Regions from separate parts of the Streptomyces sp. NPDC037100 genome, predicted to be linked through region 1. Evidence: riboswitches for the same ligand, from Rfam matches in the RefSeq annotation. Region 1 holds a riboswitch; each other region holds the start of a gene.

The links. A riboswitch is a leader RNA that binds a small molecule or an ion and turns the genes downstream of it on or off. The one in region 1 is predicted to bind cobalamin.
Region 2: it holds a riboswitch for cobalamin, as region 1 does, so the genes downstream of both, ACZ7EG_RS05990 (ribonucleoside-diphosphate reductase subunit alpha) here and ACZ7EG_RS24835 (cobalamin biosynthesis protein) in region 1, are expected to answer to the same signal.
Region 3: it holds a riboswitch for cobalamin, as region 1 does, so the genes downstream of both, ACZ7EG_RS32790 (ABC transporter substrate-binding protein) here and ACZ7EG_RS24835 (cobalamin biosynthesis protein) in region 1, are expected to answer to the same signal.
Region 4: it holds a riboswitch for cobalamin, as region 1 does, so the genes downstream of both, ACZ7EG_RS01165 (prenyltransferase/squalene oxidase repeat-containing protein) here and ACZ7EG_RS24835 (cobalamin biosynthesis protein) in region 1, are expected to answer to the same signal.

Annotation. Positions count from the first base shown of each region.
Region 1 is NZ_JBVJSX010000007.1:392,612-399,574, reverse strand. Features, by position in the region: gene ACZ7EG_RS24850 (class II aldolase/adducin family protein) at 309-1,040, opposite strand; gene ACZ7EG_RS24845 (inorganic phosphate transporter) at 1,327-2,580, shown strand; gene ACZ7EG_RS24840 (hypothetical protein) at 2,613-2,834, shown strand; cobalamin riboswitch at 2,947-3,104, shown strand; gene ACZ7EG_RS24835 (cobalamin biosynthesis protein) at 3,205-4,194, shown strand; gene ACZ7EG_RS24830 (cobyric acid synthase) at 4,196-5,704, shown strand; gene cobN (cobaltochelatase subunit CobN) at 5,701-6,963, shown strand, end outside.
Region 2 is NZ_JBVJSX010000002.1:183,472-190,434, forward strand. Features, by position in the region: gene ACZ7EG_RS05965 (extracellular solute-binding protein) at 1-769, opposite strand, end outside; gene ACZ7EG_RS05970 (GntR family transcriptional regulator) at 1,084-1,848, shown strand; gene ACZ7EG_RS05975 (DUF3311 domain-containing protein) at 1,988-2,254, shown strand; gene mctP (monocarboxylate uptake permease MctP) at 2,251-3,879, shown strand; gene ACZ7EG_RS05985 (GNAT family N-acetyltransferase) at 4,005-4,511, shown strand; cobalamin riboswitch at 4,564-4,720, shown strand; gene ACZ7EG_RS05990 (ribonucleoside-diphosphate reductase subunit alpha) at 4,845-6,963, shown strand, end outside.
Region 3 is NZ_JBVJSX010000012.1:187,513-194,475, forward strand. Features, by position in the region: gene ACZ7EG_RS32780 (ABC transporter ATP-binding protein) at 1-790, opposite strand, end outside; gene ACZ7EG_RS32785 (FecCD family ABC transporter permease) at 787-1,773, opposite strand; gene ACZ7EG_RS32790 (ABC transporter substrate-binding protein) at 1,836-2,852, opposite strand; cobalamin riboswitch at 2,936-3,096, opposite strand; gene ACZ7EG_RS32795 (CoA-binding protein) at 3,194-3,622, shown strand; gene ACZ7EG_RS32800 (APC family permease) at 3,757-5,361, shown strand; gene ACZ7EG_RS32805 (hypothetical protein) at 5,375-6,963, opposite strand, start outside.
Region 4 is NZ_JBVJSX010000001.1:243,602-250,564, reverse strand. Features, by position in the region: gene ACZ7EG_RS01180 (ABC transporter ATP-binding protein) at 1-933, opposite strand, end outside; gene ACZ7EG_RS01175 (energy-coupling factor transporter transmembrane component T) at 930-2,057, opposite strand; gene ACZ7EG_RS01170 (SCO2322 family protein) at 2,182-2,820, opposite strand; gene ACZ7EG_RS01165 (prenyltransferase/squalene oxidase repeat-containing protein) at 2,817-4,025, opposite strand; adenosylcobalamin-variant (AdoCbl-variant) riboswitch at 4,151-4,241, opposite strand; gene ACZ7EG_RS01160 (bacteriocin fulvocin C-related protein) at 4,540-5,553, opposite strand; gene ACZ7EG_RS01155 (SAM-dependent methyltransferase) at 6,031-6,846, shown strand.

The DNA.
Region 1 (6,963 bases):
GCGGGCGACCAGTGGGAGGGAGCCCGGGAGTGATCTCCCACGACCAGCGGCAGCGAGCCGGGGGGATCTCCCACGACCAGCGGGAGGGGCCGGGGGTCTCCCACGACCAGCGGGAGGGGCCGGGGGTCTCCCACGACCAGCGGGAGGGGCCGGGGGTCTCCCACGACCAGCGGGAGGGGCCGGGGATCTCCCACGACCAGCGGGAGGGGCCGGGGGTCTCCCACGACCAGCGGGAGCGAGCCGGGGAGAACCCCCACGACCAGCGGGAGCGAGCCAGGGGGATGATCTCCGCGGCGGCCGGGGACGGCTCAGCCGCGCTGGCCGTAGCCGCGCAGGCGCTCCTCCACCTCCGTCAGCTGCTCCCGGGACAGCAGGCTCGGGGTCAGGCCGGGCACCGAGGAGGCGCTGAGCCACAGGCGGCACATCCACTCCAGCTGGGCGGTGCGGTCGTAGGCCTGGGCGAGGGTGCTGCCGTGGGTGAGGGTGCCGTGGTTCTGAAGCAGGCACCCGGAGCGGCCGGCGAGGGCCTGGAGCATGTTCTCGGCCAACTCGTCGCTGCCGTACGGGGCGTACGGGGCGACCCGGACGGGGCCGCCGAGCGCGGCGGCCATGTAGTGGATCAGCGGGAGCTCGGTCACGAGCGTCGAGACGGCCGTCGCGTGCACGGCGTGGGTGTGGACGACGGCCAGCGCGCCGGTCGTGCGGTAGACGGCGAGGTGCATGGGCAGCTCGCTGGTCGGGACGAGGGTGCCGAGGACCTGCCGGCCGTCGAGGTCGACGCCGGTCACGTCGTCCGGCGTCAGCCGGTCGTAGGGGACGCCGGTCGGCGTGACCAGGACGGTGTTCCCGACGCGCACCGAGACGTTGCCGGACGTGCCGACGACGAGTCCGTCCGAGACCGTCCGGCGGGCCGTCGTGACGAGGTCCTCCCAGGCGCGGACCACCTCGGGGCGCGCGGTCCCGCGGAGCGGCTCCCCGGCACCTGCCGCGCTCCCCTGTACGTCCGCCGTGCGCCGCTCGTCGCCTCGCTGCTCAGCCATGCGGCGATCCTGCCAGGCGGCGCTTCGCAGCGCCGCAGAAACGGGGGTACTTCGTACACAACGGCGGCGGCACCCGGCCGGGTGAACTGACACCCCTCGACGGGTCACTCGACCGGCTGAAGCGGTTCGCCCGCGGCCGCCGGCCGCCGGAGCGCCGGGCCGCCGGGCCGGGGCGGAATATCGACCCCCCGTTGCGGTCACCCCTGCGCCCCTCCCAGTTCATCTTCCGTTCACCCAGGTTCCCTACGTTCATCGAGCCAACAACCTCGAACGATTGCCTGGGTAAATGGAAAGCTTCTCGCTGATCCTCGCGATTGTGGTGGTAACCGCACTCGCGTTCGATTTCACGAACGGTTTCCACGACACCGCGAACGCGATGGCCACCACCATTTCCACGGGCGCCATGAGGCCCAAGGTTGCGGTGGCCATGTCCGCGGTCCTCAACCTGGTCGGCGCCTTCCTGTCCGTCGAAGTCGCCAACACGATCTCCAAAGGCCTCGTCGACGAGGCCGGCATCCGTCCCGAGGTCATCTTCGCCGCCTTGGTCGGCGCGATCCTCTGGAACCTGCTGACCTGGCTGGTCGGTCTGCCCTCCAGCTCCTCCCACGCCCTCATGGGCGGTCTGATCGGCGCCACGATCGCCTCGGCGGGCGTCGGCGCGGTGCACGGGGACGTGCTGGTCACCAAGGTGCTGATCCCGGCGATCGCCGCCCCGCTGGTCGCGGGCATCGCGGCGATGCTCGCCACGCGGCTGACGTACTCCCTCGGCAGCAAGGCCGACGACAAGGCGTCCAAGAAGGGCTACCGGGCCGGCCAGATCGCCTCCGCGGGCCTGGTCTCCCTGGCTCACGGCACCAACGACGCGCAGAAGACGATGGGTGTCATCACCCTCGCCCTGGTCGCCGGCGGCGCCGTCGCGCCCGACTCCGACCCGCCCATGTGGGTCATCCTCTCGGCGGGTCTCGCCATCGCGCTCGGCACCTACCTGGGCGGCTGGCGCATCATCCGGACCATGGGCAAGGGACTGACCGACCTCCAGCCGCAGCAGGGCTTCGCCGCCCAGACCTCCGCGGCTACGGTCATCCTGGCCTCCTCGCACCTCGGTTTCTCCCTGTCCACGACGCACTCGGTGTCCGGCTCGGTGATGGGTGCCGGGCTCGGCCGCAAGGGTGGCGTGGTCCGCTGGTCCACCGCGACGCGGATGTTCGTCGCCTGGGGTCTGACGCTGCCGGCGGCGGCCCTGGTGGCTGCTCTCGCCGAGTACGTCACCGGCTTCGGCAACTGGGGCACCGCCGTGGTGGCCGTCTTCCTCGTCGCCTCCAGCGCGGTGATCTGGAAGCTCTCGCGGCGTGAGATCGTCGACCACACCAACGTCAACGACACCGACGAGGTGGAGCCCGCGGGCGTGGTCACCACGGCGATGGCCGCGGTCACGCCGCCGCCGGCGGGTGGCACGGCCACGGCGTCGGAGGACCCGGTCCCCTCGTTCCCGTCGCAGGCCACCGCCGAGCGAACGCCGACCACGACCACCACGGTCTGACCCGCCACCGGTTACAAGGAAGAGTCTCCGATATGAAGATCGACTGGGCGGCCCTCGGCTCCGTCTTCGGCGTCAGCCTCGTGGTCACCGTGGCCCTCGTCGGCCTGTTCACCCTCGGCATCACCGGCCTGTCGCGCCGCGAGCGGGCGGTGGCGGAGGGCGGATCCGCGAGCCTCGCGGTCACCGGCGCGTACGCGTGCTTCGCGGCGTGTGCGGCGGCCGTGGGGTACGGGATCTATCTGATCGTGGCCTGACCGACCGCACGTCGTGTCCGCCGGGCGGCACGGGACTTCGGGTCCCGTGCCGCCCGGTCGTCGTGTGGGGGCAGGGGCGATGTGGGGTTCTCCACACTCTCCCCCCGCAGGTCAACGGCAAGTTGACGGCGGTTCCCGGCCATGGTGGACTGCCGGGGCCAGTACGGCGGCAGGAGAGGAAGCCGGTGCGAGTCCGGCGCGGTCCCGCCACTGTCACCGGGGTAGCAATCCCCGGGAGCCAGGAACTCTCACCGCCGGTCTCGTCGAACCAGGGCGTGGACACCCTGAGTGAGGACACATATCGCCATGCGCGGCTGCCGATCGAGGTTCACCACCCCACCCCTGCCCGCCCTCCTGGCCGGCTGAGCCCATGGGTGCCGGTCGCGTCTTCGCGTACGGCGCCGCCGCCGGTCTGATCGGTGACCTGCTGCTCGGTGATCCTCGCCGGGGGCATCCGGTCGCCGCGTTCGGACGGGCCGCGGGTGCCGTGGAACGAGTGCTGTGGCGGGACCACCGCGGGTGGGGCGCGCTGCACACCGCCGTGTGTGCCGGAGGGGCCGTCGCCCTCGGGTCCGTCGCCGCGCGTGCCGTGCGGACGTCCCCCGTCGCGGCCGTCGCACTGACCGGAGCCGCCACCTGGGCCGTCGTCGGGGGGACTTCACTCGCCCGGGAGGCGCGGACCATCGGGCGCGCTCTGGAGGCCGGGGACGTCGAGGCGGCCCGGGCGCGGCTGCCTCATCTGTGCGGGCGGGACCCGCAGGCCCTTGATGCCGACGGCATGGCCCGGGCCGTGGTCGAGTCCGTCGCCGAGAACACCTCCGACGCGGTGGTGGGGGCGCTCGTGTGGGGGGCCGTCGCAGGGGTGCCGGGGCTGCTCGGGTTCCGGGCCGTCAACACCCTGGACGCCATGGTCGGGCACAAGTCGGCCCGCTACCGCCGCTACGGGTGGGCTTCCGCGCGGCTGGACGACCTCGCCGGGTGGCCGGGAGCGCGGCTGACCGCCGTACTCTCCACCCTGGCCGGGCCGGATCCGCGGGGGGCCGTGCGGGCCTGGCGGGCCGATGCGGCCAAGCATCCGAGCCCCAACGCCGGGCCCGTGGAGGCCTCGTTCGCGGGGGCGCTCGGGGTGCGGCTCGGCGGGACGCTCTCCTACGGCGGGCGGGTGGAGCACCGGCCCGTGCTGAACACGCAGGGGCGTGCCGTGGGCACGCACGACGTCGAACGCGCCGTGCGGCTGTCGAAGCGCGTCACCTGGCTCGCGCTCGGGGTGTGCGCCGGGGCGCGGTTGCTCACAAGTGCGCGGGTGCTCAGCAGTGCGCCGTCGCTCAAGGGCGCGCGGTCGCCGAAGAGGGGGAAATGACATGAGCGGTGGGCTTCTCGTCGCCGGTACCACCTCCGACGCCGGCAAGAGCGTCGTGACCGCCGGGATCTGCCGGTGGCTGGTGCGCCAGGGCGTCAAGGTCGCGCCCTTCAAGGCGCAGAACATGTCCCTGAACTCCTTCGTGACGACGGAGGGGGCCGAGATCGGGCGGGCGCAGGCCATGCAAGCCCAGGCCTGCCGCATCGAGCCGACCGCGCTGATGAATCCGGTGCTGCTCAAGCCCGGCGGCGAGCAGAGCAGTCAGGTCGTGCTGCTGGGCAAGCCGGTCGGGGAGATGAGTGCGCGCGGCTACCACGGCGGCCGGCAACAGCGGTTGCTCGGTACGGTGCTGGACTGCCTGGAGCAGTTGCGGGGCACGTATGACGCGGTGATCTGTGAGGGGGCCGGTTCTCCCGCCGAGATCAATCTGCGGCGGACGGACATCGTGAACATGGGGATCGCCCGGAACGCCGGGCTGCCCGTACTCGTCGTCGGCGACATCGACCGGGGCGGTGTGTTCGCCTCGTTCTTCGGGACGGTGGCGCTGCTGTCGCCCGAGGACCAGGAGTGTGTCGCCGGGTTCCTCGTCAACAAGTTCCGCGGGGACGTCTCCCTGCTGGAGCCGGGCCTGGACATGCTGCACGGGCTCACCGGGCGGCGGACGTACGGCGTGCTGCCGTTCCGGCACGGGCTCGGGATCGACGAGGAGGACGGGCTCAGGGTCTCCCTGCGGGGGGCCGTGCGGGAGTCCGTCGTCGCCCCGCCCGTCGGCGAGGACGTGCTGCGCGTCGCGGTCTGTGCCGTGCCGCTCATGTCCAACTTCACCGACGTGGACGCGCTGGCCGCCGAACCGGGCGTCGTGGTGCGGTTCGTGGACCGGCCGGAGGAACTGTCCGACGCCGACCTCGTCATCGTGCCCGGCACCCGCGGGACGGTCCGGGCGCTGGAGTGGCTGCGGGAGCGCGGACTCGCCGAGGCCCTGGTCCGCAGGGCCGCCGACCAGCGGCCCGTGCTCGGCATCTGCGGCGGTTTCCAGATCCTCGGCGAACACATCGAGGACGACGTCGAGAGCCGCCGGGGTCACGTCGACGGGCTCGGAATCCTGCCCGTGCGGGTGCGGTTCGCCCGCGAGAAGACCCTCACCCGGCCGTCCGGGGAGGCCCTCGGGGAGCAGGTCGAGGGCTACGAGATCCACCACGGGGTCGCCGACGTCACGGCAGGGACTCCGTTCCTGGACGGCTGCCGGGTCGGCCAGACCTGGGGCACGCACTGGCACGGCTCGCTGGAGTCGGACGGCTTCCGGCGGGCCTTTCTGCGCGAGGTGGCGGCCGCCGCGGGCCGCCGTTTCGTGCCCGCGCCGGACACCTCGTTCGCCGCGCTGCGCGAGGAGCAGCTCGACCGGCTCGGCGACCTGATCGAACAGCACGCGGACACGGACGCGCTGTGGCGGCTCATCGAGTCCGGCGCGCCGCAAGGACTGCCCTTCATTCCACCGGGAGCACCCGCATGAGCACTGTGTTGTTGTTGTCGACCGCCGACACGGACCTGCTGGCGGCCCGAGCCGCCTCCGGTGCCGACTACCGGATCGGCAACCCCACCCGCGTGGACGTCCGGGAGGAGCTACCTGCCCTGCTGGACGGGGCGGGCATCGCCGTCGTCCGGCTGCTCGGCGGCAAGCGGGCCTGGGAGGACGGGCTCGCCGCGCTGAAGGCCTCCGGCATCCCCACCGTGCTGCTCGGCGGCGAGGCCGTGCCGGACGCGGAGCTGATGGCCGAGTCGTCCGTACCGGCCGGTGTCGTCGCGGAGGCGCTGAGGTACCTCGTGGAGGGCGGGCCGGACAACCTCACCGAACTCGCCCGGTTCCTCTCCGACACCGTGCTGCTGACGGGCGAGGGGTTCGTCGAGCCGCGGAAGATGCCGGAGTACGGCGTCCACGGCGAGCGTGAGCTCGTGCCGGGCCGTCCGACCGTCGGCGTGCTCTTCTACCGGGCCCACGAGCTGAGCGGCAACACCGCCTTCGTCGACACCCTGTGCGACGCGATCGAGGCGCGCGGTGCCAACGCGCTGCCCGTGTACTGCGGTTCGCTGCGCGGGGCGGACGAGGGGCTCTACGAGATCCTCGGGCAGGCGGACACCCTGGTCGCCACCGTGCTCGCCGCCGGCGGCACCCACGCCTCGCAGGCCTCGGCGGGCGGCGACGAGGAGGCCTGGGACATCGGCGCCCTCGCCGAGCTGGACATCCCGGTGCTGCAGGGCCTGTGCCTGACGTCCTCGCGGCAGGCCTGGGCGGACTCCGACGCCGCCCTCTCCCCCATGGACGCCGCGATGCAGGTGGCCATCCCGGAGTTCGACGGGCGGCTGATCACCGTGCCGTTCTCCTTCAAGGAGCAGGGCCCGGACGACGTGCCCGTCTACGTCGCGGACCCGGAGCGTGCGGGGCGCGTCGCCGGCATCGCCGTACGGCACGCGCGACTGCGGCACAAGGAGAACGCCGAGAAGAAGCTCGCGCTGGTCTTCACCGCCTACCCGACCAAGCACTCGCGGGTCGGCAACGCGGTCGGGCTGGACACCCCGGCCTCGGCGGTGCGGGTGCTGGACGCGCTGCGGGACGCCGGGTACGTCGTCGAGGGGCATCCGGACGAGGGTGACGAGCTGATCCACCGGCTCATCAACGCCGGCGGGCACGACGTGGAGTGGCTGACGGAGGAGCAGCTGGCCGCCGCGCCCGCGCGGGTGCCGCTGGCCGACTACCGGGCGTGGTTCGAGAAG
Region 2 (6,963 bases), on a different contig from region 1:
GGTCGGACTCGTCCTTGGTCTTGTCGCCGTGCATGTACGTGCCGACGACGTTCTTGAACTCCTTCAGGCCCTTGAGGGACTCGGGCGAGGAGAGGGAGGCCTTCCACCGTCCGCCCGACTCGGTGGCGATGGCGCCGCCCGCGTCGTAGACGAAGGACATGGCCGCGTACCAGTCGCGGGTGGGCTGGTACCAGGCGCTGAACTTGTCGCCCTGCTTCTTCTGGATCTTGTCCAGGGCCGCGGTCAGCTCCTTGTACGTCTTCGGGGCCGACTTCACCCCGACGGATGCCGCCACGTCCTTGCGCCAGTTGGCGACGCGGCCGCCGGCGTAGTACGGGACGCCGTAGGTCTTGCCGTCGTAGGTGACCGAGGCCTTGAGGCCGTCCAGCCAGGCGTCGGAGTTGTCGAACGCGGACCGGTCGAGGGGGGCGAAGGCGCCCTTGACCATGTAGCCGAGCATCTCGGTGTTGCCCATCTCGACCACGTCGGGAGCTTTGTCCGTGGCGAGGACGGCGTCGAGCTTGGCGTTCTTGTCGGGCCAGCCGTAGTACTCGTGGTTGATCTCGAGCCCGGGGTGCTTCTTCTTCACCGCGGCGTCGGCGGCCTTCACCAGTGCGGGCCAGTTGTTCTGGGCGTCGACGGTGAGCCAGACGGTCAGCTCCTTGGCGTCCGCACCCTTGTCGGAGCCCCCGCCACCCTCGCCCCCGCATGCCGCGATGGAGACCATCATGCCCGCGATTCCGATCGCGGCTGTCAGCTTGCGCTTCACGCCACCCTCCTCAGGGATCCCACAACCCCCCTGGCTCCCCGCAGTGAACGTGGGGCCGGGCCTGGACCAATGGTGTAGACCAGTACCGGGGAGCTTGGACCAGACCAGAAGGCCTGTCAAGGGCCCCGATACCGCTCTGACCAGCCGTTATGCGACCTACATATGCAGGGACCTTTAAGTAAGAAGCCAGCGAAATCCCGAGCGAGACACGGCATACTGCGGGTAGACCACAGGGAATGGTGGACTAGACCAAAACAGGCGCCGACGGTATACAAGTGGGATCGTGTCGGCAGACCGGGCCGGGAAGGCGGAGCATGAGCACCGACGTCAGCAGTGCTGAGAACGAGAACGGGGTGCCCGTCCGTACCGCGCGCGTGCCCAAGTACTACCGCCTGAAGAAGCACCTGCTCGACATGACGGAGACCCAGGCGCCGGGGACGCCGGTCCCGCCCGAGCGCACGCTGGCGGCGGAGTTCGACACCTCGCGCACGACCGTGCGCCAGGCGCTGCAGGAGCTGGTCGTCGAGGGCCGGCTGGAGCGCATCCAGGGCAAGGGCACCTTCGTCGCCAAGCCGAAGGTCTCGCAGGCGCTGCAACTGACCTCGTACACCGAGGACATGCGCGCCCAGGGCCTCGAACCCACCTCGCAACTGCTGGACATCGGCTACATCACCGCCGACGACCGCCTGGCCGGGCTGCTCGACATCACACCCGGCGGGCGCGTGCTGCGCATCGAGCGGCTGCGCATGGCCAACGGCGAACCGATGGCCATCGAGACCACCCACCTGAGCGCCAAGCGCTTCCCCGCCCTGCGCCGCTCTCTGGTGAAGTACACGTCCCTGTACACCGCGCTGGCCGAGGTCTACGACGTCCGTCTCGCGGAGGCCGAGGAGACCATCGAGACGTCGCTGGCGACCCCGCGCGAGGCCGGTCTGCTGGGCACCGACGTCGGGCTGCCGATGCTGATGCTCTCCCGGCACTCACTGGACCGGGACGGCCGGCCGGTGGAGTGGGTGCGGTCGGTCTACCGGGGGGACCGGTACAAGTTCGTGGCCCGGCTGAAGCGGCCTGCCGAGTAACCCCACCGCAGGGCTTCCGTCGCTTCTGACGCCTGGTTTCGGTTGGGTACCGCATTGCGGACGAGGGGTTCCGTTCCCGCCTCACCCTGACCTAGGGTGCCTGCGCCACAGGTGATCACCAAGGGGACGGAGCCGCCTGATGTCGCAAGCCCCGGAAGCCAGCAGAGGGCCGGTGGTGACGCCTGTGCGCGTCGTCATCGCCGTCTGCCTCATAGCGCCCTTCGTGGCCATGCTGTGGGTCGGCTCGTACGCGAAGACCGACCCGGCCTTCATCGGCATCCCGTTCTTCTACTGGTACCAGATGGCCTGGGTGCTGATCTCCACCGCTCTGACGATGATCGCCTACAAGCTGTGGCAGCGTGACCAGCGCGCCCGCTCGGCCGCGAAGGGCGGTGCGTCGCAGTGAAGGACGGCGTGAACGGCGTCGCGCTCGGCGTCTTCATCTTCTTCTTCCTGGCCGTGACGGTCATGGGCTTCCTGGCCGCGCGCTGGCGCAAGGCCGAGAACGAGCACAGTCTGGACGAATGGGGCCTGGGCGGCCGCTCGTTCGGCACCTGGATCACCTGGTTCCTGCTGGGCGGCGACCTGTACACGGCGTACACCTTCGTCGCCGTGCCGGCGGCGATCTACGCCGCGGGCGCGGCCGGCTTCTTCGCCGTGCCCTACACGATCCTGGTGTACCCGCTGATCTTCACCTTCCTCCCCCGCCTGTGGTCGGTCTCCCACAAGCACGGGTACGTCACCACGTCCGACTTCGTGCGCGGCCGCTTCGGCTCGAAGGGGCTGTCGCTGGCGGTGGCGTTGACGGGCATCCTGGCGACGATGCCGTACATCGCGCTCCAACTGGTCGGCATCCAGGCCGTGCTGGACGTGATGGGCGTCGGCGGCGGCGAGAACACCAACTGGTTCATCAAGGACCTGCCGCTGCTGATCGCGTTCGGCGTGCTGGCGGCGTACACGTACTCCTCGGGCCTGCGGGCCCCCGCGCTCATCGCGTTCGTGAAGGACACGCTGATCTACATCGTCATCGCGGTGGCGATCATCTACATCCCGATCAAGCTGGGCGGCTTCGACGAGATCTTCGCCAAGGCCGGCGAGGCGTACAGCCAGACCAACCCGGCGACGGGTGCGCCGCGCGGTGCGCTGACGCCGGCCGAGCCGGGCCAGTGGACGTACGCCACGCTGGCGCTGGGCTCCGCCCTCGCGCTCTTCATGTACCCGCACTCCATCACGGCGACGCTGTCCTCGAAGAGCCGTGAGGTGATCCGCCGCAACACCACGATCCTGCCGCTGTACTCGCTGATGCTGGGTCTGCTGGCGTTGCTCGGGTTCATGGCGATCGCGGCCGGCATCAAGGTGCAGAACGGGCAGCTGGCGATCCCGCAGCTGTTCGAGACGATGTTCCCCGACTGGTTCGCGGGCGTGGCGTTCGCGGCGATCGGCATCGGCGCGCTGGTGCCGGCGGCCATCATGTCCATCGCGGCCGCGAACCTCTTCACCCGCAACATCTACAAGGACTTCATCAAGCCGGACGCCACACCGGCACAGGAGACCAAGGTCTCCAAGCTGGTCTCCCTGCTGGTGAAGGTCGGCGCCCTGGCCTTCGTCCTCACCATGGACAAGACGGTCGCCATCAACTTCCAGCTGCTGGGCGGCATCTGGATCCTGCAGACCTTCCCGGCCCTGGTCGGCGGCCTGTTCACCCGCTGGTTCCACCGCTGGGCCCTGCTCGCGGGCTGGGCGGTCGGCATGATCTACGGCACGGTCGCCGCGTACGGCGTCGCCTCCCCGACCCAGAAGCACTTCGGCGGCTCCGCGAAGGAGATCCCGGGCATCGGGGAGATCGGCTACATCGGCCTCACGGCGTTCGTCCTGAACGTGGTGGTGACGGTGGTCCTGACCTTCGTCCTGAAGGCCCTGAAGGCCCCCGACGGCATCGACGAGACCAAGCCGGAGGACTACACGGCGGACGCGGGCGACCCCGGTGTCCAGGTGGAGCTCCCGCCTGCCACCGCCGGTTCCGCGCACTGACCTCAGGGGCGCGGGGCTGTATCACCATGCGGCTCCGCCGCGTGGGCGCGAACAACCACACGACGCCCGCAGCGGGCCGCCGAGATCACTCACAACGGCGGCCCGCTGTCGTACACACTCACCGCATGGACATCCTGATCCGCCGTGCGGGGCCCACCGAGTACGGAGCCCTCGGCGACCTCACGGCCCGGGCCTACCTCGACGACGGCCTGCTCGACTTCGGCGAGAGCGACCAGTACCTGCACGTGCTGCGGGACGTCGCCGCACGGGCGGCCTGTGCGGAGGTCCTGGCCGCACTCAGGGACGGCCGCGTGCTCGGCGGCGTCACCTTCGTCCCGTCCGGCGGCCCCATGGCCGACATAGCGGGCCCCGGAGAGGCCGAGATCCGTATGCTGGCCGTCGCGCACGCAGCCCGCGGACAGGGCGTCGGCGAGGCCCTCGTGCGCTCCTGCGTCGACCGGGCGCGGGCCACCCCGGGCTGCCGGAGCGTCGTGCTGTCGACACAACCCACCATGCACGCGGCCCACCGCATCTACGAACGGCTGGGCTTCGCCCGCACACCCGAGCGCGACTGGAACCCCCTCCCGGAGCTGACGGACATCACTCTTCTCACCTATGAGTTGACGCTCTGAAACCAGCACGACACAACATCTGGGGGTGCCGCCCGAACCCGGCACAAGATGTATGCTCATGCTCGCTGTCGCCGCAGGGGAATCCGGTGCGAATCCGGAACTGTCCCGCAACGGTGTACTTGTGCATGTCTGTTCCCGGAACCACTCCGTTCCGGGAACCGCCCCGCACAGGAGTCAGTCCGAGGACCTGCCGACAGCGCGCCCGGCCACCCGGCCGGTGTGCCCTGACGTCCGGGCCTCGTGGAATGGGCCGGTGGACGCGACGCCCCGTGCGCTCGCGTGCTGCTGCCTGCCCTCGACGAGGCCCCCGTGCCGAGCGAGGGAGAGCCCCACGTGACCATCGCGCCAGCCGAACCGGTCTCAGCCGCCGAAGAAGAGCACGACGCCCCCGGTGCCGCGCTGCTGCGGACCCTGACCGAGCTGACCGCCGACCTCCCCGACGCCGATCCCGGCCGGGTCGCCGCCGCCGCGATGCGCGGCCGCTCCGCGCAGGCGGACGAGCGGGAGTTGCGGGAGCTGGCGACGGAGGCCGCGGCCGGTCTGATCTCCGAGGACCCCGCCTACTCCCGGCTGGCCGCCCGGCTGCTGACCATCGGCATCCGCGAAGAGGCCGCCTCGCAGGGCGTCACGTCCTTCACCGAGTCCGTAGCGGTCGGCCACCGCGAGGGCCTCATCGCCGACCGGACCGCCGAGTTCGTGCGCGTCCACGCCGCCCGTCTCGACGCGCTGATCGACCGGGCGGCCGACGACCGCTTCGGCTACTTCGGCCTGCGCACGCTGCACAGCCGCTACCTGCTGCGGCACCCGTACACCCGCAAGGTCGTCGAGACGCCCCAGCACTTCATGCTGCGGGTCGCGAGCGGCCTCGCCGAGGACGACACCACGCGCGCCCTGGACGAGGTCGCGGCGCTCTACGGGCTCATGAGCCGCCTCGACTACCTCCCCTCCTCCCCCACCCTGTTCAACTCCGGCACCCGGCACCCCCAGATGTCGTCCTGCTACCTCCTCGACTCCCCCAAGGACGAGCTGGACTCGATCTACGACCGGTACCACCAGGTGGCCCGGCTGTCGAAGCACGCCGGCGGCATCGGACTGGCGTACTCCCGCATCCGGGCCCGCGGTTCGCTGATCCGCGGCACGAACGGCCACTCCAACGGCATCGTCCCGTTCCTGAAGACCCTGGACGCCTCGGTCGCCGCCGTGAACCAGGGCGGCCGGCGCAAGGGCGCGGCCGCGGTCTACCTGGAGACCTGGCACTCCGACATCGAGGAGTTCCTGGAGCTGCGCGACAACACCGGCGAGGACGCCCGCCGTACGCACAACCTGAACCTCGCGCACTGGGTGCCGGACGAGTTCATGCGGCGCGTGAACGCCGACGCCGACTGGTCGCTGTTCTCCCCCTCGGACGTGCCCGAACTGGTCGACCTGTGGGGCGAGGAGTTCGACACCGCGTACCGGGCGGCCGAGGCACAGGGCCTGGCGAAGAAGACCCTGCCCGCCCGCGAGCTGTACGGCCGCATGATGCGCACCCTGGCGCAGACCGGCAACGGCTGGATGACCTTCAAGGACGCCGCCAACCGCACCGCCAACCAGACGGCCGAGCCGGGCCACGTCGTGCACTCCTCCAACCTCTGCACGGAGATCCTGGAGGTCACCAGCGACGGGGAGACGGCGGTCTGCAACCTCGGTTCGGTGAACCTCGGCGCGTTCGTGGCCGGCGGCGACATCGACTGGGAGCGGCTGGACGAGACCGTCCGCACGGCCGTCACGTTCCTCGACCGGGTCGTGGACATCAACTTCTACCCGACCGAGCAGGCGGGCCGCTCCAACGCCCGCTGGCGTCCGGTCGGCCTCGGCGCGATGGGCCTGCAGGACGTCTTCTTCCAGCTGCGCCTGCCCTTCGACTCGCCCGAGGCCAAGGCCCTGTCCACCCGCATCGCCGAGCGCATCATGCTCGCCGCCTACGAGGCCTCAGCCGACCTCGCCGAGCGCAACGGACCGCTGCCGGCCTGGGAGAAGACCCGTACGGCCCGGGGTGTGCTGCACCCCGACCACTACGACGTCCAGCTCACCTGGCCGGAGCGCTGGGCGGCCCTGCGCGAGCGGGTCGCCACGACCGGCATGCGCAACTCGCTGCTCCTCGCCATCGCGCCCACGGCGACCATCGCCTCCATCGCGGGCGTGTACGAGTGCATCGAGCCGCAGGTGTCCAACCTGTTCAAGCGCGAGACGCTGTCGGGTGAGTTCCTCCAGGTCAACTCCTACCTGGTGGACGAGCTGAAGCGGCTCGGCGTGTGGGACGCCCGCAGCCGTGAGGCCCTGCGCGAGGCGAACGGCTCGGTGCAGGACTTCACCTGGATTCCCGAGGACGTCCGGGCCCTCTACCGCACGGCGTGGGAGATCCCCCAGCGCGGCCTGATCGACATGGCGGCGGCCAGGACCCCGTTCCTGG
Region 3 (6,963 bases), on a different contig from region 1:
GTGTCCCGAGGAACCGCACATGAGGCCGCCCTTCGGGCCCTTCCGGGCTGACGGTGGCCCGCACCCCGTACACCTCGGCGATGAGTTCCGCCGTGAGGACGTCTCGTGCGGGGCCCGCCGCCACCACCCTCCCCGCGCACAGCACGACGACCCGATCGCAGTACATCGCCGCGAGGTTGAGGTCGTGCAGGGCGACGACGGCGGTGACGGGCAGGGCCGTGACCAGGGCGAGCAGGTCGAGCTGGTGGTGGATGTCCAGGTGGTTGGTGGGTTCGTCGAGGAGGAGCTCGCGGGGTTCCTGCGCGAGCGCGCGGGCGATCTGCACCCGCTGGCGTTCGCCGCCCGAGAGGGTGTGCCAGAGCCGCCCGGCCCGGTCGGCGAGGCCCGTGCGCTCCAGGGCGGCGCGCACCGCCCGTTCGTCGTCGGCCGAGGCGGGCGTCCAGGCGCGGCGGTGCGGGACGCGGCCCAGCCGTACGACATCCTCGACCGTCAACTCGACCTGAGTGTCCGATTGTTGCTCGACGACCGCGAGGCGGCGCGCGACCGTGCGACGGGGCAGGTCGGCCAGGGGCGTGCCGTCGAGGGTGACGACTCCCGAGGTCGGCGTGAGCAGCCCGGCGAGCAGCCTCAGCAGCGTGGACTTGCCGGAGCCGTTGGGGCCGAGCACGCCGACCGTGGAGCCGGTCTCCGGCGCGAGGGCGACGCCGTCCAGGATGAGGCGCCCGTCGGCGCGGCGGCTGACCCGGTCGGCCCGCAGCCCCGCCCCCGCCGACGCCCCCGCGCCGCTCACCGCACCCTCCGTGTCCGGTACAGCACCGCCACGAACGCCGGCACCCCGATCAGCGAGGTCACGACCCCCACCGGCACCTCCTGCGGATCGAGGACGGTACGGGCCAGGGTGTCCACCCACACCAGGAAGACCGCTCCCGCGAGGGCGGTGACCGGCAGCATCCGTGCGTGCCCGGGACCGGTGAGGGCCCGTGCGGCGTGCGGCAGGACCAGTCCGACGAAGCCGATCGCCCCGGCCGAGCTGACCAGAGCCGCCGTGAGCAGGGCGGTGACGCACAGCAGGGCCAGGCGGGTGCGGGCGACGGACACCCCGAGCGCGGCGGCCGCGTCCTGCCCGAAGGCGAAGGCGTCGAGGGTTCGGGCGTACGACAGGCACACCACCAGCGCCACCGCCAGCACGGCCAGGCACAGCCACACGTCGGCCCAGCCGGCGCCGCCGAGCGAGCCGAGGAGCCAGAACAGCACGCCGCGGGTCGTCTCGGCGTCGGCGGAGGTCATCACGACGAAGGAGGTGAGCGCGGAGAAGAGCTGCATGGCGGCGACGCCCGCGAGGACGACCCGGTCGGTGGTGCCGCCGAGGGTGTGGCTGAGCAGGAGCACCAGCGCGAAGGACAGCAGGGCGCCGAGGAACGCGCCCGCGGACACCGGGAGGGCGCCGCCGCCCACGCCGAGCACGACGACGAGGACCGCTCCGGTGGAGGCGCCCGAGGACACCCCGAGCACGAACGGGTCGGCGAGCGGGTTGCGCAGCAGGGACTGCATCACCGCCCCGCACACCGCCAGTCCGGCCCCGCACACGGCGGCGAGCAGAGTGCGCGGCAGTCGCAGCTGCCAGACGATCCCGTCCCGGATCGGCGTCAGCCCCGAGCTGCCGAGGCCGAGATGGGCGGCCACGACGGCCCACACCTCGGCGACGCCGAGGTCGGCGGGACCGATGGTGATGGCCACGGCGAGGGAGACCACGAGCGCGACGGCCCCGGCCATGCCCAGCGCGAGCCCGGCCCCACCCCCGGGCCGGGCGGACGGCGGCTCCTGCTCCCGGGCGGTCACTTCACCAGCCCGAACCGGCGCAGCCCGGCGGCGACCTGTTCCACGCCCTCGACGGTGCGGATCGTCGGGTTCATGGCCTGCCCGCTGAGCAGCACGTACCGCTTGTGCCGGACGGCGTCCATGTTCCTGGTGACCGGGTTGGACTCCAGGAAGGCGATCTTCTTCGCGGCCGACTCGGCGGTCTGGGACTCCCGGGTCAGGTCGCCGATGACGAGGACGTCGGGGTCGCGGTCCGCGACCGTCTCCCAGTTGACCTGTGGCCACTCCTCGTGGGTGTCGTCGAAGACGTTCTTCGCTCCGAGGGCCCGGGTGATGATGCCGGGTGCTCCGCAACAGCCCGCCATGTAGGGCGACTCGGAGTTCGCGAACCAGTAGAGGAGGGTGACGTCGGAGGCGTCGATGCCCTTCGTGGCCTTCTTCATGCGCTCCCGGAGGGAGGCCACGAGGTCGTCGCCGCGTTTCCTCACGCCGAACACGGTCGCGAGGTCGTGGACTTCGCCGTAGACGGTGTCGATGTCCAGGGCCTTGTCGCGTGCGCCGTCGCCGCCGCCCGAGTTGTCCTTGCCGGCGCAGTCGGACGGGGAGACGTAGGTGGGGACGCCGAGCTTCTCGAACTGCTCGCGGGTGGCGACGCCGCCCTTGCCGAGGGTGGAGACGAAGGACGCGGCGACGAAGTCGGGCTCGGTGTCCAGGACGCGTTCGAAGGAGGGGGTGTCGTCGGCGATGCGCGGCACCGTCGCGTTCGCCTTCTCCAGTCCCTTCATCACGGGGTCGGTCCAGGTGGCCGTGCCCGCGAGGCGGTCGGCGAGACCGAGGGAGAGCAGGATCTCGGTGGTGCCCTGGTTGAGGGACACGGCGTGCCGCGGCGGGGCCGGGACGCGGACCTCGTGCCCGCAGTCGGTGAGCGTGACGGCGGCCTTCGCGTCGGTGGACGTGCTGCCGCCGCAGCCGGTCACGAGAAGGGAGCCGGCCGCGAGCAGAACGGCGGCACGGGCGGGTCGGGCGAGGGGCACGGGAACCAGTCCTCAGTCGTCGAGGGCTCGATCGCGGAGCCCGGTCGTACGGAGCTCCCCCGCCGCGCGCGGCCGCGGGGGCCGCCAGCAGGTCTTCGGACTCGGGTTCACCCGGGTCGGAGCGCCTTCCCGGACGTCCGCGAAGGAGTCCAGTGGCAAAGGCCCCGCCCGTCCCCCTCACCGCTGCGCGTCAGTTCCGGATTCGCACCGGATTCCCTGACCCACGTACATGGGTTCGACTGGCCCCGGCAAGCTATCACGGGGGCCGTCCGGGGAATCACCGCGCACCCGGCGCCGTTGAACGGAGAGCAGCTTGCCCACGACTTCCGAGGAGGCCGCCGGTGTACGGCGACGAGGCAACGGTCCGCAGGATCCTCACCGAGCTCGGCGACACCTGGGCCGTGGTGGGCCTGTCGTCGAACCGGCAGCGCGCGGCGTACGGCGTCGCCGCCGTGCTCCAGCGCTTCGGCAAGCGTGTGGTGCCCGTGCATCCGAAGGCGGAGACGGTGCACGGGGAGAAGGGCTACGCGAGCCTGGCGGACATCCCCTTCGACGTGGACGTCGTGGACGTGTTCGTGAACAGCGACCTCGCCGGCGCCGTCGCGGACGAGGCGGTCGCCAAGGGCGCGAAGGGCGTCTGGTTCCAGCTCGACGTGGTCGACGAGGCGGCGTACGACCGGGCCCGCGCGGCGGGCCTGGAGATGGTGATGGACCGCTGCCCGGCGATCGAGATCCCACGGCTGTCTCATCACGGCGTACAGAAACCCTGAAGCGTTCGCCAGGAAATACCCGCGCCCGGTCAAGGCTGCACAACTCGTCTTCTTCGGTCGGATGACCGATTCCTAACCTGAGGCCTCCTGCTCGCCGGACTCTGCGAGCTCATCTATGAGAGGCCCCTGAATCCATGGAAAGAGACGGCCTGCGCCGGGAGGTCGGACTGATCGGGCTCATGTGGGCCTCGGTCGGTTCCATCATCGGCTCGGGCTGGTTGTACGGCGCCGAGAAGGCCGTCGTGGCGGCCGGCCCCGCGGCGATCCTGTCCTGGCTGATCGGTGCGGTGGCGATCGTGCTGCTGGCCCTGGTGCACGCGGAACTCGGCGGCATGTTCCCGGTCGCCGGCGGCACAGCCCGTTATCCGCACTACGCGTTCGGCGGACTGGCCGGCATGTCCTTCGGCTGGTTCTCCTGGCTCCAGGCCGCGACGGTGGCACCGATCGAGGTCGAGGCCATGATCGGCTACGCCGGGCACTGGCACTGGGCGCAGGGTTTCCAGCACCCGAAGGACGGGACGCTGACGACGAGCGGCTTCGTCGTCGCGGTCGTCCTGATGGCCGTGTTCGTCGTCGTCAACTTCCTCGGGGTGCGGATCCTGGCGCACACCAACAGCGCCGCCACCTGGTGGAAGGTGGCCGTGCCGCTGGCGGCGATCTTCATCATCGCGGCGGGCAACTTCCACCCGGGCAACTTCACCGAGCACGGCTTCGCACCGTTCGGCGCCCATGGTGTGCTGAGTGCCGTCAGTTCCAGCGGCATCATCTTCGCCCTGCTGGGCTTCGAGCAGGCGATCCAGCTGGCGGGCGAGAGCCGCGACCCGCAGCGGGATCTGCCGCGCGCGACGATCGGTTCGGTCGCCATCGGAGCGGCCGTCTACGTCCTGCTCCAGGTCGTCTTCATCGCCGCCCTGCCGCTGGGCTCGTTCGCGCACGGCTGGACCAAGCTCGACTACCCCGGCATCAGCGGCCCGTGGGCCGGGCTCGCGACTTTGCTGGGCCTCGGCTGGCTGAGCGTCGTGCTGTACCTGGACGCGGTGGTCTCCCCGGGCGGCACCGGCCTGATCTACACGACGGCCACGTCCCGGGTCTCCTACGGACTGGCCCGCAACGGCTACGCGCCGAAGCTGTTCGTCCGCACCGACGCGCGCGGCGTGCCATGGCTCGGACTGATCGTGTCCTTCGTGACGGGCGTGGTCTGCTTCCTGCCGTTCCCGAGCTGGCAGCAGCTGGTCGGCTTCATCACCTCGGCGAGCGTGCTGATGTACGCGGGTGCCCCGCTGGCCTACGGCGTCTTCGCCGACCGGCTGCCACACCGGGAACGCCCCTACCGCCTGCCCGGCGGGAAGGTCCTCTCGCCGCTGTCCTTCGTGGTGGCCGATCTCATCATCTACTGGTCCACCTGGGACACCCTGTGGCGGCTCGGCGTGGCCATCGTCCTCGGCTACGTCCTGCTCGGCGGCTACGCCTGGTACGCCACGAGCAAGGGCCTGCCCGACGCTCCCCGGCTCGACTGGAAGGCCGCCCAGTGGCTGCCCGTCTACCTGCTGGGCATGGGCGTCATCTCCTGGCAGGGCGGCTTCGGCGGCCAGAGACACATCGGACTGTGGTGGGACAGCGCGGTCATCACGGTGTTCTCGCTGGCGATCTACTACTGGGCCAGGGCGTCGGCCTCCCGGCCGGAGGAGATCGAGCGGAGCATCGGGGAGGTGGCCGCCACCGAGGTGGCCGTCCACTGACGGCCCGCCCCGGTCAGTCGCCGAGGGCCGTACGGACACCGTCGATCGACGGCATGTCCGTGCGGCCCCGCGCCGAAACGCAGGCCACGGCACGCCGCAGGCCCCGGTGGAGCAGCAGCGGAGCGTCCGGCCCCAGGGCTTCGAGGAGCGGGGCGACGGCGTTCTCCAGCATCGCCGTCGCCATGGCCCAGCCGTCCGCGGTACGGTCGTACAGCAGCCGCAGCGCGGTTGCGGGAGACCTGCCCAGGAGGATGGCGAACAGCTCGCGCAGCACTTCGTCACGCTCCACGCGTTCCCAGGGATTGTCCGAGAGCGCGAGCGTCCGCTCCAGCAGGTTCTCCGCGTCGACCAGGCCGGCCGTGGCCGGGGAGCGGGCCAGTTGCAGCAACGTCACCGCGTACTGGGCGGCTTCGGCCCGTTCCGCCGCGGCCACGACGTCGGCGCACAGCTCCGCTACGGCCGGGTGGCCCGCACCGTGGATCTCGGCCGCGCGGGCCACCAGCGCCGCCACGGCCGGAAGCCTCGGCGAGTCCAGCAGCGGCCGCACCCGTGCGGCGCCGGCCTGCGGGCCGAAGAGAGCCATGTCCACGTAGGCCGCGTACAGCGCGTCCTCCAGGACCGGCAGGGACTCGACGGCCGGGGGCGCCCCGGCCGCGGTCACGATGCACTCGTTGGCGATGGCCGGGGCGAGCATCACACCGGTGAGCAGCGGCCCGTGGATGTCCGGGGGCATCCCGAGCAGGGAGCGGTGCGCGTAGGCGAACGGCGGGTACGGCTGCCGGCCGGCCACCGCGTCGAAGGCGTAGCGGCGGGAGGCATCGGCGCCGAAGGCCAATTGGAACATGTACAGCAGGTACGGGTTGCCGTCGGCGCCGAGGAACTCCATGGCCCGGTCGGCCTCCCACGGCACGATCCGCACCGCGGCCTCGAATCTGCTGCGGTGGTCGGGGCGCACATAGGCCAGGGGCCCGTCCTGCTCCTGCGGCAGGTTCCACTCGTACCGGGGTATCTCGGCGTACGCCTGTCCGAACTCGGCCCACAGCCGGTCGGCCGCCGCCCGGTCCGCTCCTGCGGCGGTCCCGAAGAGCCCGGCGAGTCCGACGACTCGCTCGCCGGGATCGGTCAGGGCGTGCACGAGCGTCCGGGCTCGGTCCGGGTCCCGTACGGCGACGGCCTCGGCGAAGCAGCGGATCGTACGGGCCCAGGAGTACGGGTGCCCGACCGACCAGGTGCCGGGCGCCATGGCGCGCAGGACGTCCGACGGATCGCGGTGGAAGCGTTGTTCGACGAGCCGGCGCCAGTCGTTGGTGTGGTTGACCACCATGGGCATCTCGGCCACGGGACCGCCGACGGTGTTCCCCCGGGCCACGCCACCCCCTTCTCCCGCCAGGTGGTAGAAGCCCCACATCGGCGGGTCGGCCACGGGCGGCACCTCCTCGGCGGCGTGCAGCGCCTCGTCCAGGAGCGAGCGGGCCATGGCCAGGTCGCCTGTGTCGGCGCGCCGGTGGGCGACGAGCGCGAGGGTCGAGTAGCGGTCCTTGAAGGGCGGCTGCCACTCGGTGGTGGCGATCGCGCGGGCGTAGGCCACGGCCCGCTCCGGGG
Region 4 (6,963 bases), on a different contig from region 1:
GTCGCGGGTGACCGAGAGGGCTCGTGCCTCGCCTATGGGGGTGGCGGGTGCGGATCGTCCGCGGGGGCGGGCTGCCTGTGGCTTGTCGCGCGGTTCCCCGCGCCCCTGAGGAGGGACGTCCTGCAGCTCTTGCTTCAGCTCCCCTGCCCTGCGCCGGGCGTCGCGGACCGTCAGTGGCAGGGGGGTCCAGCCCGCCAGGCGGCCCAGGGCCACCACCGGCGGGTACACCGGGGACACGGCCATCACCTCGGCCGGGGGGCCCAGGATCGGGGCGGCGCCCGGCCCGGGCAGGAGGACGATCTGGTCGGCGTACTGGATGACGCGTTCCAGGCGGTGTTCGGCCATGAGGACCGTCGTACCGAGGTCGTGGACGAGCCGCTGGAGGACGGCCAGCACTTCCTCGGCGGCTGCCGGGTCGAGCGCGGAGGTCGGCTCGTCCAGGACGAGGACGCTCGGGTGCGGGGTGAGGACCGAGCCGATCGCGACGCGCTGCTGCTGGCCGCCGGAGAGGGTGGCGATGGGGCGGTCCCGCAGGTCGGCGAGGCCGAGCAGGTCGAGCGTCTCCTCGACGCGGCGGCGCATCACGTCCGGGGCGAGGCCCAGCGACTCCATGCCGTAGGCGAGTTCGTCCTCGACGGTGTCGGTGACGAAGTGCGAGAGCGGGTCCTGGCCCACCGTGCCCACGATGTCGGCCAGTTCGCGCGGCTTGTGGGTGCGGGTGTCACGGCCGGCGACCGTGACCCGGCCGCGCAGGGTGCCGCCGGTGAAGTGCGGGACGAGTCCGCTGACCGCGCCCAGGACCGTGGACTTGCCCACGCCGGACGGGCCGGCCAGCAGGACGAGTTCGCCTTCCGGCACTTCGAAGTCGATGCCCTGGACGGTGGGTCCGTCGGCCCCGTCGTAGGTCACGGAGACGTCCTCGAAGCGGATCACGACGGCTCCTTGGGGTCGGGGGCGACGAACGCCGGCAGCAGGCCGAGGAGTACGGCAGCGGCCGGCCAGAGGGGGAGGGCGGGGGCGACCAGTGGCACCACGCCCGGGTGCAGGGCGGCGGGGTCGCGGGCCGCGGCGAGGGCGAGCAGGGCCGCGACCGCGACGCCGGAGCCGACGACCAGCCAGGCGCGCACGTCCCAGCGGTCCGGGCGGTAGCGGGTGCGGAGGGACCGGCGGCCGCCGAGTTTGAGGCCTGCGAGGGCGGCCGTGAGACCCGCGAGGAGGACGGGGAAGCCGTAGCCGGCGCCCTCGGCCGTGAGCAGGCCGTACGTTCCCGCGCAGACGCCCAGCAGGCCGCCGAGGGTGAGGGCGGCGGTGGTACGGCGTACGGCGGGCGGGACCTGGGCGGTACGGCCGTAGCCGCGGGCGTCCATCGCGGCGGCCAGGGAGACCGAGCGCTCCAGCGCGCCCTCCAGGACGGGGAGCCCCACCTGCAGCAGGCCCCTGATGCCCCTGTCCGGGCGGCCGCGCAGGCGGCGCGCGGCGCGCAGGCGCTGGACGTCGGCGATGAGGCTCGGGGCGAAGGTGAGGGCGACGACGACCGCGACACCCATCTCGTACAGGGCGCCCGGCAGGGACTTCAGCAGGCGCGAGGGGTTGGCGAGGGCGTTCGCGGCGCCGACGCAGATGAGGAGCGTGGCCAGTCTCAGTCCGTCGTACAGGGCGAACGTGAGGGCCTCCGCGGTCACCTCGCCGCCGAGGCGGATGCCCTGGGCCCAGGCGGGGAGGGGCAGCTCGGGGAGGGTGAGGAGGGTGTGCGTCCCTGGGATGGGGGAGCCGAGGACGGTCGCGAAGACGAGACGGATGAGGATCACGGCGAGGGCGAGTTTGACGAAGGCACCGTAGGAGCGGGACCAGGGGGTGTCGGGGCGGCGGCTGGCCACGACGTAGGCGGAGACGGTGATGAGGAGGCCGAGGAGGAGGGGGTTGGTGGTGCGGGTGGCCGCGGTGCCGAGGGCGAGCGCCCAGAGCCACCAGGCTCCGGGGTGCAGTTGGGCACGGCGTCGGCGCCCGGGCCGGAATGGGTGCGCGACCCGGCGCTGCGGGGTGCCGCCTGCGCCCACCCTCCTCCAGGCTCGCGACTTCTCCCCCAAGTTCCCGGCTTCGCTCGAGCAGGGGGGACCCCCATGAGCAGGCGGGACCCCCACCGCCCCAGCGGCACGACTGCCCGCAGGCCGGGCGGGACGGCTACCCACGCCGTCGTACCTGCCAGATCGCCGCGCCGCCCAGGAGCGCCACCACGGCGATACCCGCCACCAGGCCGAGGGACGGGCCGTCGTCCGACGTGGTCCTCTTCTCCGCTGCCGGCTGCTGCTTCTTCTCCTGGCTCTGCCGGACCTGTTCGCCGCAGCCCTTCTGCGGATAGCCCGAGATCGCGCACAGCAGGGCGTTGGTGTCGTAGCGCAGCGGCTTGGCGACTGCCGCCAGGGCCTCGGCCGTCGTCGCGTCGGGGGAGACCCGGGCGCAGGCCGTGCGGGCGGCGGGCGGGGTTTCACCCTCGGGCGCGTCCGACGGGGTACCGAAGTCGAGGACCAGGGCCACTCGCTTGCTGCCGTCGCGCGCGGGCGTCTTCGCGCAGATCGTCGCGAAGTCGGCCGTCCCGCGCGGCCGGGCCGCGTCATCGGAGTCCTCGCTCACCGCGAAGCGGAAGCCCTGGACGTCACCGTCCGAGGGGCGGGCCAGGGACGGGCCCTGGGTGGCGTAGACCCAGCGGCCGGCGTCGCGCTCCCAGAACGACCAGTACCGGTATCCGGCGGCCCGGGCCTGGCCCGCGCCCGCGCACAGCAGGAGCGAGGCCAGGAGGAGGAGAAGGCCCCGGCGGATCACAGCTGCTGCTGCTTCTTGCGGCCGGTGAACAGGAAGCCGATGCCGATTCCGGCGACCAGGCAGATGCCGACGTACCACCAGACCCCGAAGAAGTCCGAGCCGGAGTCCTCCTGCTCGTCCGAGGCCTTGGTCTGCTCGGCGGTCTGCGGGGCGGGGCCCGTCGCGTTGAGCTGCTTGACGAGGTCCGCGCCGCCGAAGTCGCGCGGGTTCGTGCCGGTCGCGTGGGCGGCGAGGATCAGCTGGGCGTAGGCCGCGGGACCGCTCTGCGCGGCCCAGGACGCGGAGTTCTTCTCCAGCCACCGCACGGACTTCTCGGCCTGCGTGGTCTCACCCGATGCGGCGAGCGCGACGACCGCGTCGGCGGTGTTGCCGTAGTCGGGCTGGGGCTCGGCACCGGCCAGGGCGGACATGAGATGCCCGTCGTCCTTGGCGAGGGCGGTGGTGAGGTAGGCGGCCCCGTTGGCCGCGGCCTGCTCCGGCGTCCCGGCCTTCTCGCAGGTCGCGTCGGACTTCTTGCCGGGCTCGACGACCATGCCCTTGCCCAGGGAGCCGAGCACACCGGCTGCGGTGGCGTCCGCGTTGGCGGCGAGCTTGCCCTTCTTGTCCGGCTGGAAGGCGAAGGCGCCGTCGCCGTCCCCGCCGCAGGGCAGGGCGAGCTTCAGCATCGCGTCGTAGGGGGACTTGCCGCCCTTCTCGACCTGGTCCGGCTTCTCGCCCGCGGCGGCCAGCGCGCCCACGACGACCGACGTCGAGTTGGTGTCGCTGGCACCGCCGGGTGAGTAACCCCAGCCGCCGTCCTTGTTCTGGACGGACTTCAGCCAGTCGACGGCCTTGCCGGTGGCGTCGTCGTGCCCGCCGAGCGCGGTCAGGGCCTGGACGGCGGCGGACGTGGCGTTGGTGTCCCGCATGGTCTTGGCGTCGCACGCGGTGGTGGGATCGGGGCGGTACGAGGCGAAGGAGCCGTCCGCGCACTGCTGACGCGCCAGCCACCGCACGGACTTCACCGCCGGCTTCACGCCCACCGTGTCCTGCGCGAGCAGCGCGAGGGACTGTCGCCAGACCCCGTCGTACTTCGGGTCGGTGCCGCCGTACAGGGCGGAGGGGAACGCCTGGGAGGGCGACGGGGACGGGGCGGCGGCGGCCGGGGTGGCGGCGCCGATCACGGCGACGGCGGCCAGGACCGCGGCGCTGCGGCGGACGTTCATGATCGGCGGGTGCCTCTCCCTGTGGGGGAGCCGGGCAGCGCGGGGCACCCCCCGGCGGCTCGGCTCCGTATACCTCGACGGTGCCGCGCACCGGCACTCTGCCGGGCACGCGAGCCGGTCACGAAACCGTACGGGGCGATCCGGCTCACCGCCCGGGTGGGGCGGATCACGGTTGCGGGTCAGCGCCGGAATTGCACCGGCTTCCCCCCGTACGGTGTGATGACGACCCGCTTACTGTACCTGGGCGGGGAGGACCGGCCGAGGGGCCATGGAGGGCTTCGCCCTGCGTCGGCGGGGGGTGCGGCCTCGGGGAGGGCTCGTCACCCCGTCTCAAGGTGGGCCCGGTGTGGTCTCGTTCGGCATGGCGGCCGACAGCGCGCGGCCGGCAGCCGAACCCCGCGGGGGAAGGCAACCGCGTCATGGCCCGGAGCGCGGGCCGCTGCCGACGGGTGGGACCTGCGGCTGCGGCCCGCGCCTGCCTGCTCGGTCAGCTGTCGAACCTCGACGGCCGGCGTCAGTCGGTGCAGGTTCCGTTGCACTGGTACAAGCCCAGGAAGCCGCAGCCCGATGTCGTGCTGCAGAAGCAGCACTGGCAGCGTGGGCCTTCCCACACGGTGCACCACTGCGAGGTGGTGCTGCAGTTACAGGTGGCCTGCACCCCGGCCCCCGCTTTGCCTCGAGCGGCCGGAGCGGCGTCGACGGGCCCGAGAGTCACCAGGAGCGCGGCGCTGTCGGCCATGCCGAACGCTTCCTTCGCTGCCACCTCCACGGCGGAGATGCGGCTCTGCAGCTTCGAACCCTTCTGCGGCTCGCCGCCGACGAAGCTGGCCTCGGAGCCCGCCAGGTCCAACGCCTCCTGCACGACCCGTTTCTGTTGCGCGGTCAGCGCCGGATGCGCGTCCTGGAACCGCTTCAGGTGTTCGGTCCACACCCGGCTGCGCTCGGCCGGGGAAAGCTCCACCAGTACGGCCTGACGGACAGCCGAGGGCAGCGGCGCGATGGCCGCGTACGTGCGCGGTAACGCGTTGCGGTGTGCGGCTACCCAGGACCGGGCCTCTGTCTGCGCGGAGCGCGCGAATGCCGGGGTCTGCCCCGCCATCGTCATCCCGACCGCTGTACTGACGCCGCCCGCCAGCAGCAGGAAGCGCTTGCGGCTCACGCCTGAGCGGTCCTGCTCCGCAGCACCGTCCGCGGTGGTCAGTGGCCGCCCGGTGCGGGCCGCACGACGCAGTTCGCCCAGGGCCACGAGTACGCGGCCGGTCGCCCGCAGTCCGAGTCGCCGCACCAGCGGCGGAGTCATACGGGGTCCTGTCCAGGCGCGTACCGCGCCGTCAGCCACCCGCAACAGGGTCGGCGCCCACACGGGTTCGGCGCCCATCGCCTCCTCGCGCCACCGCCGTACGTCCGCGTCGGTCAGCGGCAACACCTCCAGCTTGCCTCCGCTGGCCCGGGCGACGGCGGACGACACCGTGGTGCATGTCCCGCAGGATGAGTCGAACGCCAGGATCCAACGTGTCGTGATCTGCATTCCCTGCCCTCCGTTGGCTGCGTCTGAGGCAGTTGCCGCCACGATGCGACCAGGACGCCGCGCGGGTGCCGACCATGCCGGTGGCAGGCAGCCTCAGCAGCAGGGTCACACGATGGTGTCGATCAGGCTGAACTGGGGCAACAGCCGCATTCGGACAGCGATAACTGTGTCGTGCCCTTCTACTGGTGGACAGGTGGATTCAAGTCGTTTTCTGTTCGGTGACCCAGTGCGTTTCCGTGGCCTGACGATGCCTTCATCCGACTGCTCACCCTGCGGGGACCGGTGGTGCGGGGAAAGCCGTATCTTCGGCGGTGCGTATGACGAGTCTCCGGAGGGCCGACCGAGGCACTGCGCCGCCGGGGTGCCGACGACGGGCCGGGACGAAGTCGAACTCCTGCATTCCGCAGCGGAGTTGATCCTCTCCAGGGCGCAGAACGGCTAACGTGGGGCTTTCCGACCACACACGCAGGAGCGTCCATGACCGACCCGGTGGAGAACTCCGAGCAGGAGCCGTTCCCCAAGATCGACACCTCGGTGCCGCACTCGGCCCGGATCTGGAACTACTGGCTGGGCGGCAAGGACAACTACGAGGTCGACCGGGTCGCCGGTGACGCGTTCCGCGAGGTGTTCCCCGGTATCGAGACCGGGGCCCGCGCCGCCCGTTACTTCCTCGCCCGCGCCGTGCGCCACCTGGCCGCAGAAGAGGGCATCCGCCAGTTCCTGGACATCGGCACCGGCCTGCCCAACGTGGACAACACCCACCAGATCGCCCAGCGGGTGGCGCCGGAGAGCCGGATCGTCTACGTCGACAACGACCCACTGGTGCTGGCCCACGCCCGCGCCCTGCTCACCAGCACGGCGGAAGGCGTCACCAACTACGTGGACGCCGATCTGCGCGAGCCCGACACCATCGTCCGGGAAGCCGCGAAGACGCTCGACTTCGACCAGCCCGTCGCCCTCATGCTGATGGGCATCCTGGGCCACATCGAGGACCACGAGGAGGCCCGCTCGATCGTCCGGCGGCTGGTGGACGCCCTGCCCCCCGGCAGCTACCTGGTGCAGTACGACTCCACCGACACCAGCGAGGACTACGTCCGGGCCATCCAGACGTACAACGACGGCGGTTCGATCCCGTACATCCTCCGCAGCCCCGAGCAGATCGCCCGCTACTTCGACGGTCTGGAGCTGCTCGAACCGGGCGTGGCGTCCTGCTCGCGCTGGCGTCCCGACGCGGCGGCCCTGGGCCTGCCGGCCGAGGTGCACCAGTACGGCGGCGTCGCACGCAAGAACTGAGCCCTCGGGTCTGAGCCCTCGGGTCTGAGCCCTCGGGTCTGCTCCCTCGGGTCTGAGCCCTCGGGTCTGCTCCCTCGGGTCTGAGCCCTCGGGTCTGAGCCCTCGGGTCTGAGCCCT